Regions from separate parts of the Citrobacter sp. U14242 genome, predicted to be linked through region 1. Evidence: predicted binding sites of a transcription regulator. Region 1 holds the regulator's gene; the other holds the start of a gene.
What was found. The regulator PurR, encoded in region 1, represses purine synthesis genes. The targets are predictions, from matches to a motif close to CANGCAAACGTTTGCNTG.
Positions count from the first base shown of each region.

Region 2: the regulator PurR is predicted to act here: its motif matches at 2,205-2,222, upstream of purE (5-(carboxyamino)imidazole ribonucleotide mutase).

Region 1 is NZ_JBKGLW010000004.1:169,457-174,095, forward strand. It holds gene sodB (superoxide dismutase [Fe]) at 1-18, shown strand, start outside; gene ACLJXE_RS07910 (MFS transporter) at 58-1,227, opposite strand; gene cydH (cytochrome bd-I accessory subunit CydH) at 1,406-1,495, opposite strand; gene purR (HTH-type transcriptional repressor PurR) at 1,793-2,818, shown strand; gene punR (DNA-binding transcriptional activator PunR) at 2,938-3,861, opposite strand; gene punC (purine nucleoside transporter PunC) at 3,973-4,639, shown strand, end outside.
Region 2 is NZ_JBKGLW010000003.1:149,234-153,872, forward strand. It holds gene cysS (cysteine--tRNA ligase) at 1-661, opposite strand, end outside; gene ppiB (peptidylprolyl isomerase B) at 835-1,329, shown strand; gene lpxH (UDP-2,3-diacylglucosamine diphosphatase) at 1,332-2,054, shown strand; gene purE (5-(carboxyamino)imidazole ribonucleotide mutase) at 2,294-2,803, shown strand; gene purK (5-(carboxyamino)imidazole ribonucleotide synthase) at 2,800-3,867, shown strand; gene mnmH (tRNA 2-selenouridine(34) synthase MnmH) at 3,964-4,639, shown strand, end outside.

The DNA of each region.
Region 1 (4,639 bases):
AAAAACTTCGCAGCATAAATGACAACGCAGAAGGGGTTCCCTTCTGCGTTTTTGTTTTTAATTCGTTGCGTTGCAGACTTCTTCCGCTTGTTTCCTTGCCGAGACAAAGACCAGCAGTAGCGCAAGACCCGCCACAATCGCCCCCATTACCGGTACGAAACTGTAGCCCAATCCTCCGGAAATTACCGCCCCACCAGCAGCCGCTCCCAGGGCATTCCCCAGATTAAACGCGCCAATATTAACTGACGATGACAATCCAGGTGCCTCGCTGGCAACGCGCATCACACGCATCTGCAGCGGCGGAACCACCGCAAACGTTGCTGCGCCCCACACCACCATACTCACGGCCGCACCCAGCTCATTACGAGCCAGGAAAGGTATTGCCAGCATAATAATCATTAGCAGCAGCAAAAAGCCTTTCAGCGTACCGTTAACCGAACGGTCAGCCAGTTTCCCCCCCAGATAGTTACCGATAGAGAACCCAACGCCAATCAGCACCAGCATACCGGTGACAAACGCCGGCGTAGCATGAGTAATGCTATGCAGCACGGGTGAGATGTAGGTATAAAGCGTAAACATCGCCCCGGCCCCCAGAACGGTCGTCAGTAACGCTGACACCACTTGTGGACGCATTAACACCGCCAGTTCTTTGCGCACATCAGGGCGCTCACCAGCCCCACCTTTCGGTAACGAGAAGAACAGACTGACCATTGCGATAACACCCAGTCCCGCCGTCGCCATAAAGGACATACGCCAGCCGATGGTTTCCCCAAGCCAGGTTGCCGCGGGAACACCGCCAATATTGGCGATAGTTAACCCCATAAACATAGTCGCAACGGCGCTGGCCTGTTTATGTTTGGGGACAACGCTTGCTGCCACAACCGAACCGAGGCCAAAAAATGCCCCGTGGTTAAGACTGGTCAAAATGCGCGACAGCATCAGCGTCGTGTAATCCGGAGATATCGCCGAAAGCACATTACCCAACGTAAAAATGGCCATCAGGAAGATAAGCGCATTGCGACGCGCACGATGGGACAGCAGTAATGTCATCAGCGGTGCGCCAACCATCACGCCTACCGCATACGCGCTGATTAACATCCCAGCGGCCGGAATTGAAACATCCACACCTTTGGCAATGACGGGTAGCAATCCCATGGGAGAAAATTCTGTCGTTCCAATGCCAAACGCACCTATCGCCAGCGCCAGTAAAGGATAATTTATTTTCATCTATCGACTCCGTAACGTCGAGCCTTGGCACGACACATCATAAGAGTCAAAAGCATGACATTGATCGCAAAATTAATAAAGTTAACAAAATTGCAAAAGACTTTTGCTTATTGGCAAAAAATAGGACGGAAAAGACAAGCAGAAAGGGTGAGGGAGAGCAAACTCCCTCGGGGGGAAATCAGTGCAGTGCTGCAGTCAGGCCACCCGCGACAATCAGGCCCAGAACAATTATGGTCGTCACTAACGAAAATTTCAGATCGGTGCTCATCAAGTTTTCTCCTTTTTATTCCCACACAAAAAGTGATATTGCGCATTTTTACACACTTGAAAGCAAAAATCTCTCACGATTTATATTGATAACTGCTTTTAACTCTTCCCCTTTTCGTTAAGATCAGACAAAATTCCACGCTTACTTGATTAGCGTACCGGCCATTGACCCCTTCCTGACGTTCCGTGTCGTTTTCCCGGCGTGCCGCAACCCCGACGTTGCGTTGAGGGTGTGTGAAGGCAAACGTTTACCTGGAGTATTCTCAGGAGCTTAGGATATGGTCTGGAGTGAGATGTAATGGCAACTATTAAAGATGTAGCGAAGCGAGCAAACGTTTCCACTACAACCGTATCACACGTAATTAACAAAACGCGCTTTGTCGCAGAAGAAACGCGCAACGCTGTCTGGGCAGCGATTAAAGAACTGCACTACTCCCCCAGCGCAGTGGCACGTAGCCTGAAGGTGAATCACACCAAATCGATCGGTTTGTTGGCAACCAGCAGTGAAGCTGCCTATTTTGCCGAAATTATCGAGGCTGTTGAGAAGAATTGTTTCCAGAAAGGCTACACGCTGATTCTGGGCAACGCCTGGAACAGTCTTGAAAAACAGCAGGCATACCTGTCTATGATGGCGCAAAAGCGCGTAGATGGCCTGTTGGTAATGTGTTCAGAGTATCCGGAATCACTGCTTTCCATGCTCGAAGAGTATCGCCATATTCCAATGGTGGTCATGGACTGGGGCGAAGCAAAAGCCGACTTTACCGATACCGTCATTGATAACGCTTTCGAAGGTGGTTACATGGCGGGCCGGTATCTGATTGAACGCGGTCATCGTGAGATCGGTGTGATCCCGGGTCCCATGGAGCGTAATACCGGCGCAGGCCGCCTGGCTGGCTTCATGAAAGCGATGGAAGAAGCGCTGATTAAAGTTCCCGAAAACTGGATTGTACAGGGTGATTTCGAACCTGAATCCGGCTACCGCGCTATGCAACAAATCATCTCCCAGTCGCATCGCCCAACCGCCGTATTCTGTGGTGGCGATATTATGGCGATGGGTGCGCTGTGTGCCGCAGACGAGATGGGACTGCGCGTGCCGCAGGATATCTCAGTTATCGGTTACGACAACGTGCGCAACGCTCGTTACTTCACCCCTGCGCTGACCACCATCCACCAGCCAAAAGATTCACTTGGTGAAACAGCTTTCAACATGCTGTTAGACCGTATCGTGAATAAACGTGAAGAATCGCAGTCAATCGAGGTGCATCCACGTCTGGTAGAACGTCGTTCCGTTGCCGACGGTCCATTCCGCGATTATCGTCGTTAAGCCCGTTATGTGGGTAATGCCGTTCAGAAAGCATCAATCGGTGTTGGCGGGGGTAATGAACATACTCTCTCCGAGAAAGGGTTCTGCTCTCCATACATGCTTAACTGAACGGCATTACGCTATGCGAGGAGCTCATCCGGCTCCCGCAGCCACTCTTTATTCAGCGTCTCACTATCCCCCAGGTAGTCCAGTAACCAGCTCAGTGCAGGCGACGTATCATTCTGTTGCCAGGTCAGGCAACACGCGGCATCCGGGAACGGATTTTCCAGCTGTAACGCCACCCATTTTCCGCTATCGATCCACGGTTTTGCAAAATGCGTCGGTACCATCCCGACACAGAGTCCGGCTGACAAGCAGGTGGCCGAGGATTCCCAGTCAGGAACCACGACGCGTTTTTGGTTGTGCAGCAACCATGTAATACGTTTCGGCAGCGTGCGGGACGTGTCTTCGCGCACCAGCGATGGCCAGTTGCGCAACGTATCGTCACTGAGCGGTCCCGGCATTGTCGCCAGCGGATGATGACTGGCTACCACGCAACTCCAGCTCAACATTCCCATATCCCGGAACGTATAGCGTCCCCCTACCGGAATGGCCTGCGTTGCTCCGATAGCTAACTCCACACGACCGTCCGAAAGCGCGTCCCAGACGCCATTAAACACCTCCTGAAAGACCAGAAGCTCCACATCATCGAAATGGCGGTAGAAATCCACAATCATCTGTCGGGTTCGTTCCGGGCGAACAATATTATCTACCGCAATCGCCAGCTGTCCTCGCCAGCCATTGGCGATTTGTTGACATTGCTGACGGGTGATCTGCATTTTTTTGATAACAGACCGACCTTCTTTTAAAAACCACGCGCCAGCAGGCGTTAATTCCACGTCCCGGTGACGACGTTCAAAAAGAGGTACAGCCAGCCACTCTTCCAGTTGGCGCACAGTGTAGCTTACCGCCGAAGGTACGCGGTGCAACTCCTGAGCAGCCGAACTAAAGCTACCGTTACGCGCCACCGCATCAACAACTTCAAGTGAATATTCCGACCACATGCTCTGCCTGCAAAAAATTTGAAATCAGTAAGCAAATATTAGCGTTTCACAGCGAGAATTACACTCACTACACTCAGCGGCAATGTTCTATTGCTAAAAAGAGAAACGATAATGCAACCAGGAAAAGGGTTTTTAGTCTGGCTGGCAGGTCTTAGCGTGCTAGGTTTTCTGGCAACCGATATGTATTTGCCCGCCTTTGCTGCTATTCAGTCCGATTTACAGACACCCGCTTCTGCCGTGAGTGCCAGCCTTAGTTTGTTCTTAGCCGGTTTTGCCGTTGCACAACTTTTGTGGGGGCCACTTTCCGACCACTATGGTCGTAAACCGATTTTGATGCTGGGCTTATCCATCTTTGCGCTGGGCAGCCTGGGCATGTTGTGGGTAGAAAACGCCACCGGCTTACTGGTGCTTCGCTTTATTCAGGCCGTTGGTGTCTGTGCGGCTTCGGTTATCTGGCAGGCGCTGGTTACCGATTATTATCCTTCACAAAAAGTAAACCGCATCTTTGCCACCATTATGCCGCTGGTCGGATTGTCTCCTGCACTTGCACCGTTATTAGGCAGTTGGATCCTGATACATTTTTCCTGGCAGGCCATTTTTGCCACCCTTTTTGCGATTACCCTGATCCTGATGTTGCCGGCTCTGCGCTTAAAACCAACGGCAAAAGCGCGCGATGATAGCCAGGATAAACTGACGTTCGCTACGCTGCTGCGCTCCAAAGCATACCGTGGAAATGTACTGATTTACGCAGCATGTTCTGCGAGCTTCTTCGCATGGC
Region 2 (4,639 bases), on a different contig from region 1:
AATGGTTACCCAGCTGTTTGCAATTCATCGCCGAACATTCAATGTGCCAGCCCGGACGGCCTGCGCCCCACGGAGATGGCCAGCTCGGCTCACCCTCTTTGGACATTTTCCACAGCACGAAGTCCATCGGGTTACGCTTCACATCAACCACATCAACACGCGCACCCGCCTGCAGCTGATCCAGGTCCTGACGTGACAACTGACCGTAATTCGGGTCGGTCGGTACGTCGAACATGACATCGCCGTTATCGGCAACGTAAGCGTGACCTTTGGCAATCAGCTGTTCGGTGATTTCAATAATCTCAGGGATATGATGCGTAGCACGCGGTTCAAGATCCGGACGCAGAATATTCAGCGCATCGAAATCGTTGTGCATTTCCGCAATCATGCGATCAACCAGCGCCACAAAGCTCTCGCCATTTTCATTAGCGCGCTTAATGATTTTGTCGTCGATATCGGTAATGTTGCGCACATACTTCAGCTTGTAGCCGAGGAAGCGCAGATAACGGGCAACAACGTCGAAAGAAACAAAGGTACGCCCGTGTCCAATATGACAGAGATCGTAAACGGTGATGCCACACACGTACATGCCGACTTCCCCGGCATGAATGGGTTTGAATTCCTCTTTTTGGCGCGTCAGTGTATTAAAGATTTTTAACATCGAAGATTCCGTGTAGACGTGTGTGGATAACAAAGCCCTATAATACCTATAAATTGGCCCCGAAGCAGCACACTTTGCAAGGTGATCGAACCTTGCGGTTATGCTATAACAAGCCCCTATCATGTGACCCTGACCAGGGTCGAAGCACCACTCTATCGGAACAGGATGCAAAAATGGTTACTTTCCACACTAATCACGGCGATATCGTAATCAAAACGTTTGATGATAAAGCGCCTGAAACAGTTAAAAACTTCCTGGACTACTGCCGCGAAGGTTTTTACAACAACACCATTTTCCACCGTGTTATTAACGGTTTCATGATCCAGGGCGGCGGTTTTGAGCCGGGCATGAAGCAAAAAGCCACGAAAGAAGCTATCAAAAACGAAGCCAACAACGGTCTGAAAAACACCCGTGGAACGCTGGCAATGGCGCGTACTCAGGCTCCGCACTCCGCGACGGCTCAGTTCTTCATCAACGTTGCTGATAACGACTTCCTGAACTTCTCCGGCGAAAGCATGCAGGGCTGGGGCTACTGTGTATTCGCTGAAGTTGTTGAAGGTATGGATGTCGTTGATAAAATCAAAGGCGTTTCCACCGGTCGCAGCGGTATGCATCAGGATGTACCAAAAGAAGACGTTATCATCGAAAACGTGACCGTCAGCGAGTAATCGTGACGACACTGTTTATTGCAGATCTCCATCTCTGCACGGAAGAACCGGCGATCACCGCCGGTTTTCTGCGTTTTTTAGCCGGCGATGCACGAAAGGCCGATGCGCTGTACATTCTTGGCGATCTGTTTGAAGCCTGGATAGGCGATGACGATCCCAATCCCCTACATCGTGAAATGGCCGCAGCGATAAAAGCGCTGACAGATTCCGGTGTTCCCTGCTTTTTCATTCATGGCAATCGTGATTTTCTGATCGGCAAGCGTTTTGCCCGTGAGAGCGGCATGACCCTGTTACCTCAGGAAAAAGTGCTCAACCTGTATGGTCGCAACGTACTGATCATGCATGGCGACACATTGTGCACCGACGATACAGGCTATCAGGCATTTCGCGCTAAGGTTCATCAGCCCTGGCTACAAAAACTGTTTCTCTCCCTGCCATTATTCATTCGCCAACGTATTGCCGCGAAGATGCGCGCCAACAGCAAAGCCGCCAACAGCAGCAAGTCGCTGGAGATCATGGATGTGAATCCACAGGCCGTCATTACCGAAATGGAGAAACATCAGGTCCAGTGGTTAATTCACGGTCATACCCATCGCCCGGCAGTCCACGAACTCACGGCCAATGCACAACCCGCTTTTCGCGTGGTGTTAGGTGCCTGGCACACCGAAGGTTCGATGATTAAAGTCACACCTGACGACGTTGAACTGATCGCTTTTCCATTTTAATTCTGCAGATACCCAGTTCCTCTTTACACAAAACTATTCGAGTTGCATCGAGGCGGCAAATCTGTGAGTCCCCCGGAGCTTACAAAAGTAAGTGCTGGGGTGAGCAGATACAGCCAACAAAGAGGCAGCCTGAAGAGTGAAGTGTAAAGCAACGCAATCGTTTTCCTTGTTTTTAAAACGTGCTATTCTCTCTCGCCTCTAAAGCAGTGTGAAGCACACCCACAGGAGTTTTTAGACGCATGTCTTCCCGCAATAATCCGGCGCGTGTCGCCATCGTGATGGGGTCCAAAAGCGACTGGGCTACCATGCAGTTCGCCGCCGAAATCTTCGAAATGCTGGACGTTCCACACCATGTTGAAGTCGTCTCAGCCCACCGTACTCCTGACAAACTGTTCAGTTTCGCCGAAAGTGCTGAAGAAAACGGTTATCAGGTCATTATTGCGGGAGCTGGCGGTGCAGCGCATCTGCCGGGCATGATTGCAGCGAAAACGCTGGTCCCCGTGTTAGGCGTTCCGGTACAAAGCGCAGCGTTGAGCGGTGTAGATAGCCTGTACTCGATCGTGCAAATGCCACGCGGCATCCCTGTGGGTACGCTGGCGATTGGTAAAGCAGGTGCGGCCAATGCGGCCCTGCTGGCAGCACAAATTCTGGCAACACACGACATAGCATTACATCAGCGTCTGAGCGACTGGCGCAAAGCACAAACCGATGAGGTACTGGAGAACCCGGACCCGCGAGGTGCGGCATGAAGCAGGTCTGCGTACTCGGTAATGGTCAGTTAGGGCGTATGCTGCGTCAGGCCGGCGAGCCGCTGGGCATTGCGGTCTGGCCAGTTGGGCTTGATGCCGAACCCGCCGCCGTTCCCTTTCAGCAAAGCGTGATTACCGCTGAGATCGAGCGCTGGCCGGAAACCGCGTTAACCCGCGAGCTGGCGCGCCATCCGGCGTTCGTGAACCGTGATGTCTTCCCGATTATTGCCGACCGCCTGACGCAAAAGCAGCTTTTTGACAAACTCAACCTGGCAACCGCGCCGTGGCAACTGCTGGCAGAGAAAAGCGAATGGCCTGCGGTATTCGACAAGCTGGGTGAGCTGGCGATTGTCAAACGTCGTGTCGGCGGCTATGACGGTCGCGGTCAGTGGCGTTTGCGCACGAATGAAACTGAACAATTGCCGGATGATTGCTACGGCGAGTGTATCGTCGAGCAAGGCATTAACTTCTCGGGCGAAGTGTCACTGGTAGGCGCTCGTGCACACGACGGCAACACGGTTTTCTATCCGCTGACCCACAACCTGCATCAGGACGGCATTCTGCGTACCAGCGTGGTCTTCCCGCAGGCTAACGCTAAACAACAGGCGCAGGCCGAAGCGATGCTTTCCGCCATCATGCAGGAGCTGGGTTATGTCGGCGTGATGGCAATGGAATGTTTCATTACCCCGGAAGGTCTGCTGATTAACGAACTGGCGCCTCGCGTGCACAACAGCGGGCACTGGACACAAAACGGTGCCAGCATCAGCCAGTTCGAGTTGCACCTGCGAGCCATTACCCAACTACCACTACCAACACCGGTGGTGAATACACCTTCGGTGATGGTGAACCTGATTGGCAGCGACCTGAACTACGACTGGCTGAAGCTGCCGCTGGTGCATCTGCACTGGTATGACAAAGAGGTACGCGAAGGGCGTAAGGTCGGACACCTGAACCTGAGCGACAGCGATACCGCGCGCCTTAGCGCCACGCTGGAAGCGCTCATTCCCCTGCTGCCGCCGGAATACGCCAGCGGAATTATCTGGGCGCAATCAAAGCTGAAATAAGCCATTAATGCCGGGGATTTGATTTTATCCTTCCCCGGCTCCTCTTCAGGCGCGTAAAATCCCCTCCATTGCTGTTTTGTATTTTCAGGATTGAACATGAACGATGGAACGGACTATCGCGCGATTCTGCTCGCCGGTACGCCCTTAATCGATGTACGCGCGCCCGTTGAATTTCAGCAGGGTGCGATGCCGGGTGCAATCAACCTCCCCCTAATGAACGATGACGAACGCGCCGCTGTCGGGACCTGTTACAAACGTCAGGGACCGGAAGCTGCGCTGGCACTTGGGCATCAGCTTGTTAGCGGTGACGTCCGCCAGCAGCGAATGAACGCCTGGCTGGAAGCCTGTCGCCAGCATCCAGAGGGATACTTATGCTGTGCCCGCGGCGGCCAGCGCTCGCACATTGTGCAGCAATGGCTGCGTGAATCCGGCATTGACTACCCGCTGGTACGCGGCGGTTATAAGGCCCTGCGTCAGGCCGCGATACAGATAACCGAAGATTTAGTACAAAAGCCCATCGTCTTAATTGGCGGCTGTACCGGCAGCGGTAAAACGCTGTTGGTACAACAGCAGACAAACGGCGTGGATCTCGAAGGTCTGGCACATCATCGCGGTTCCTCTTTTGGCCGAACCGTTGAACCACAGCTCAGCCAGGCGAGCTTCGAAAACCTGCTGGCGGTCGAAATGCTGAAAACCGACAGCCGCCAGGATCTGCGTTTGTGGGTACTGGAAGATGAAGGCCGCATGATTGGTGCCAATCACCTGCCCGAAT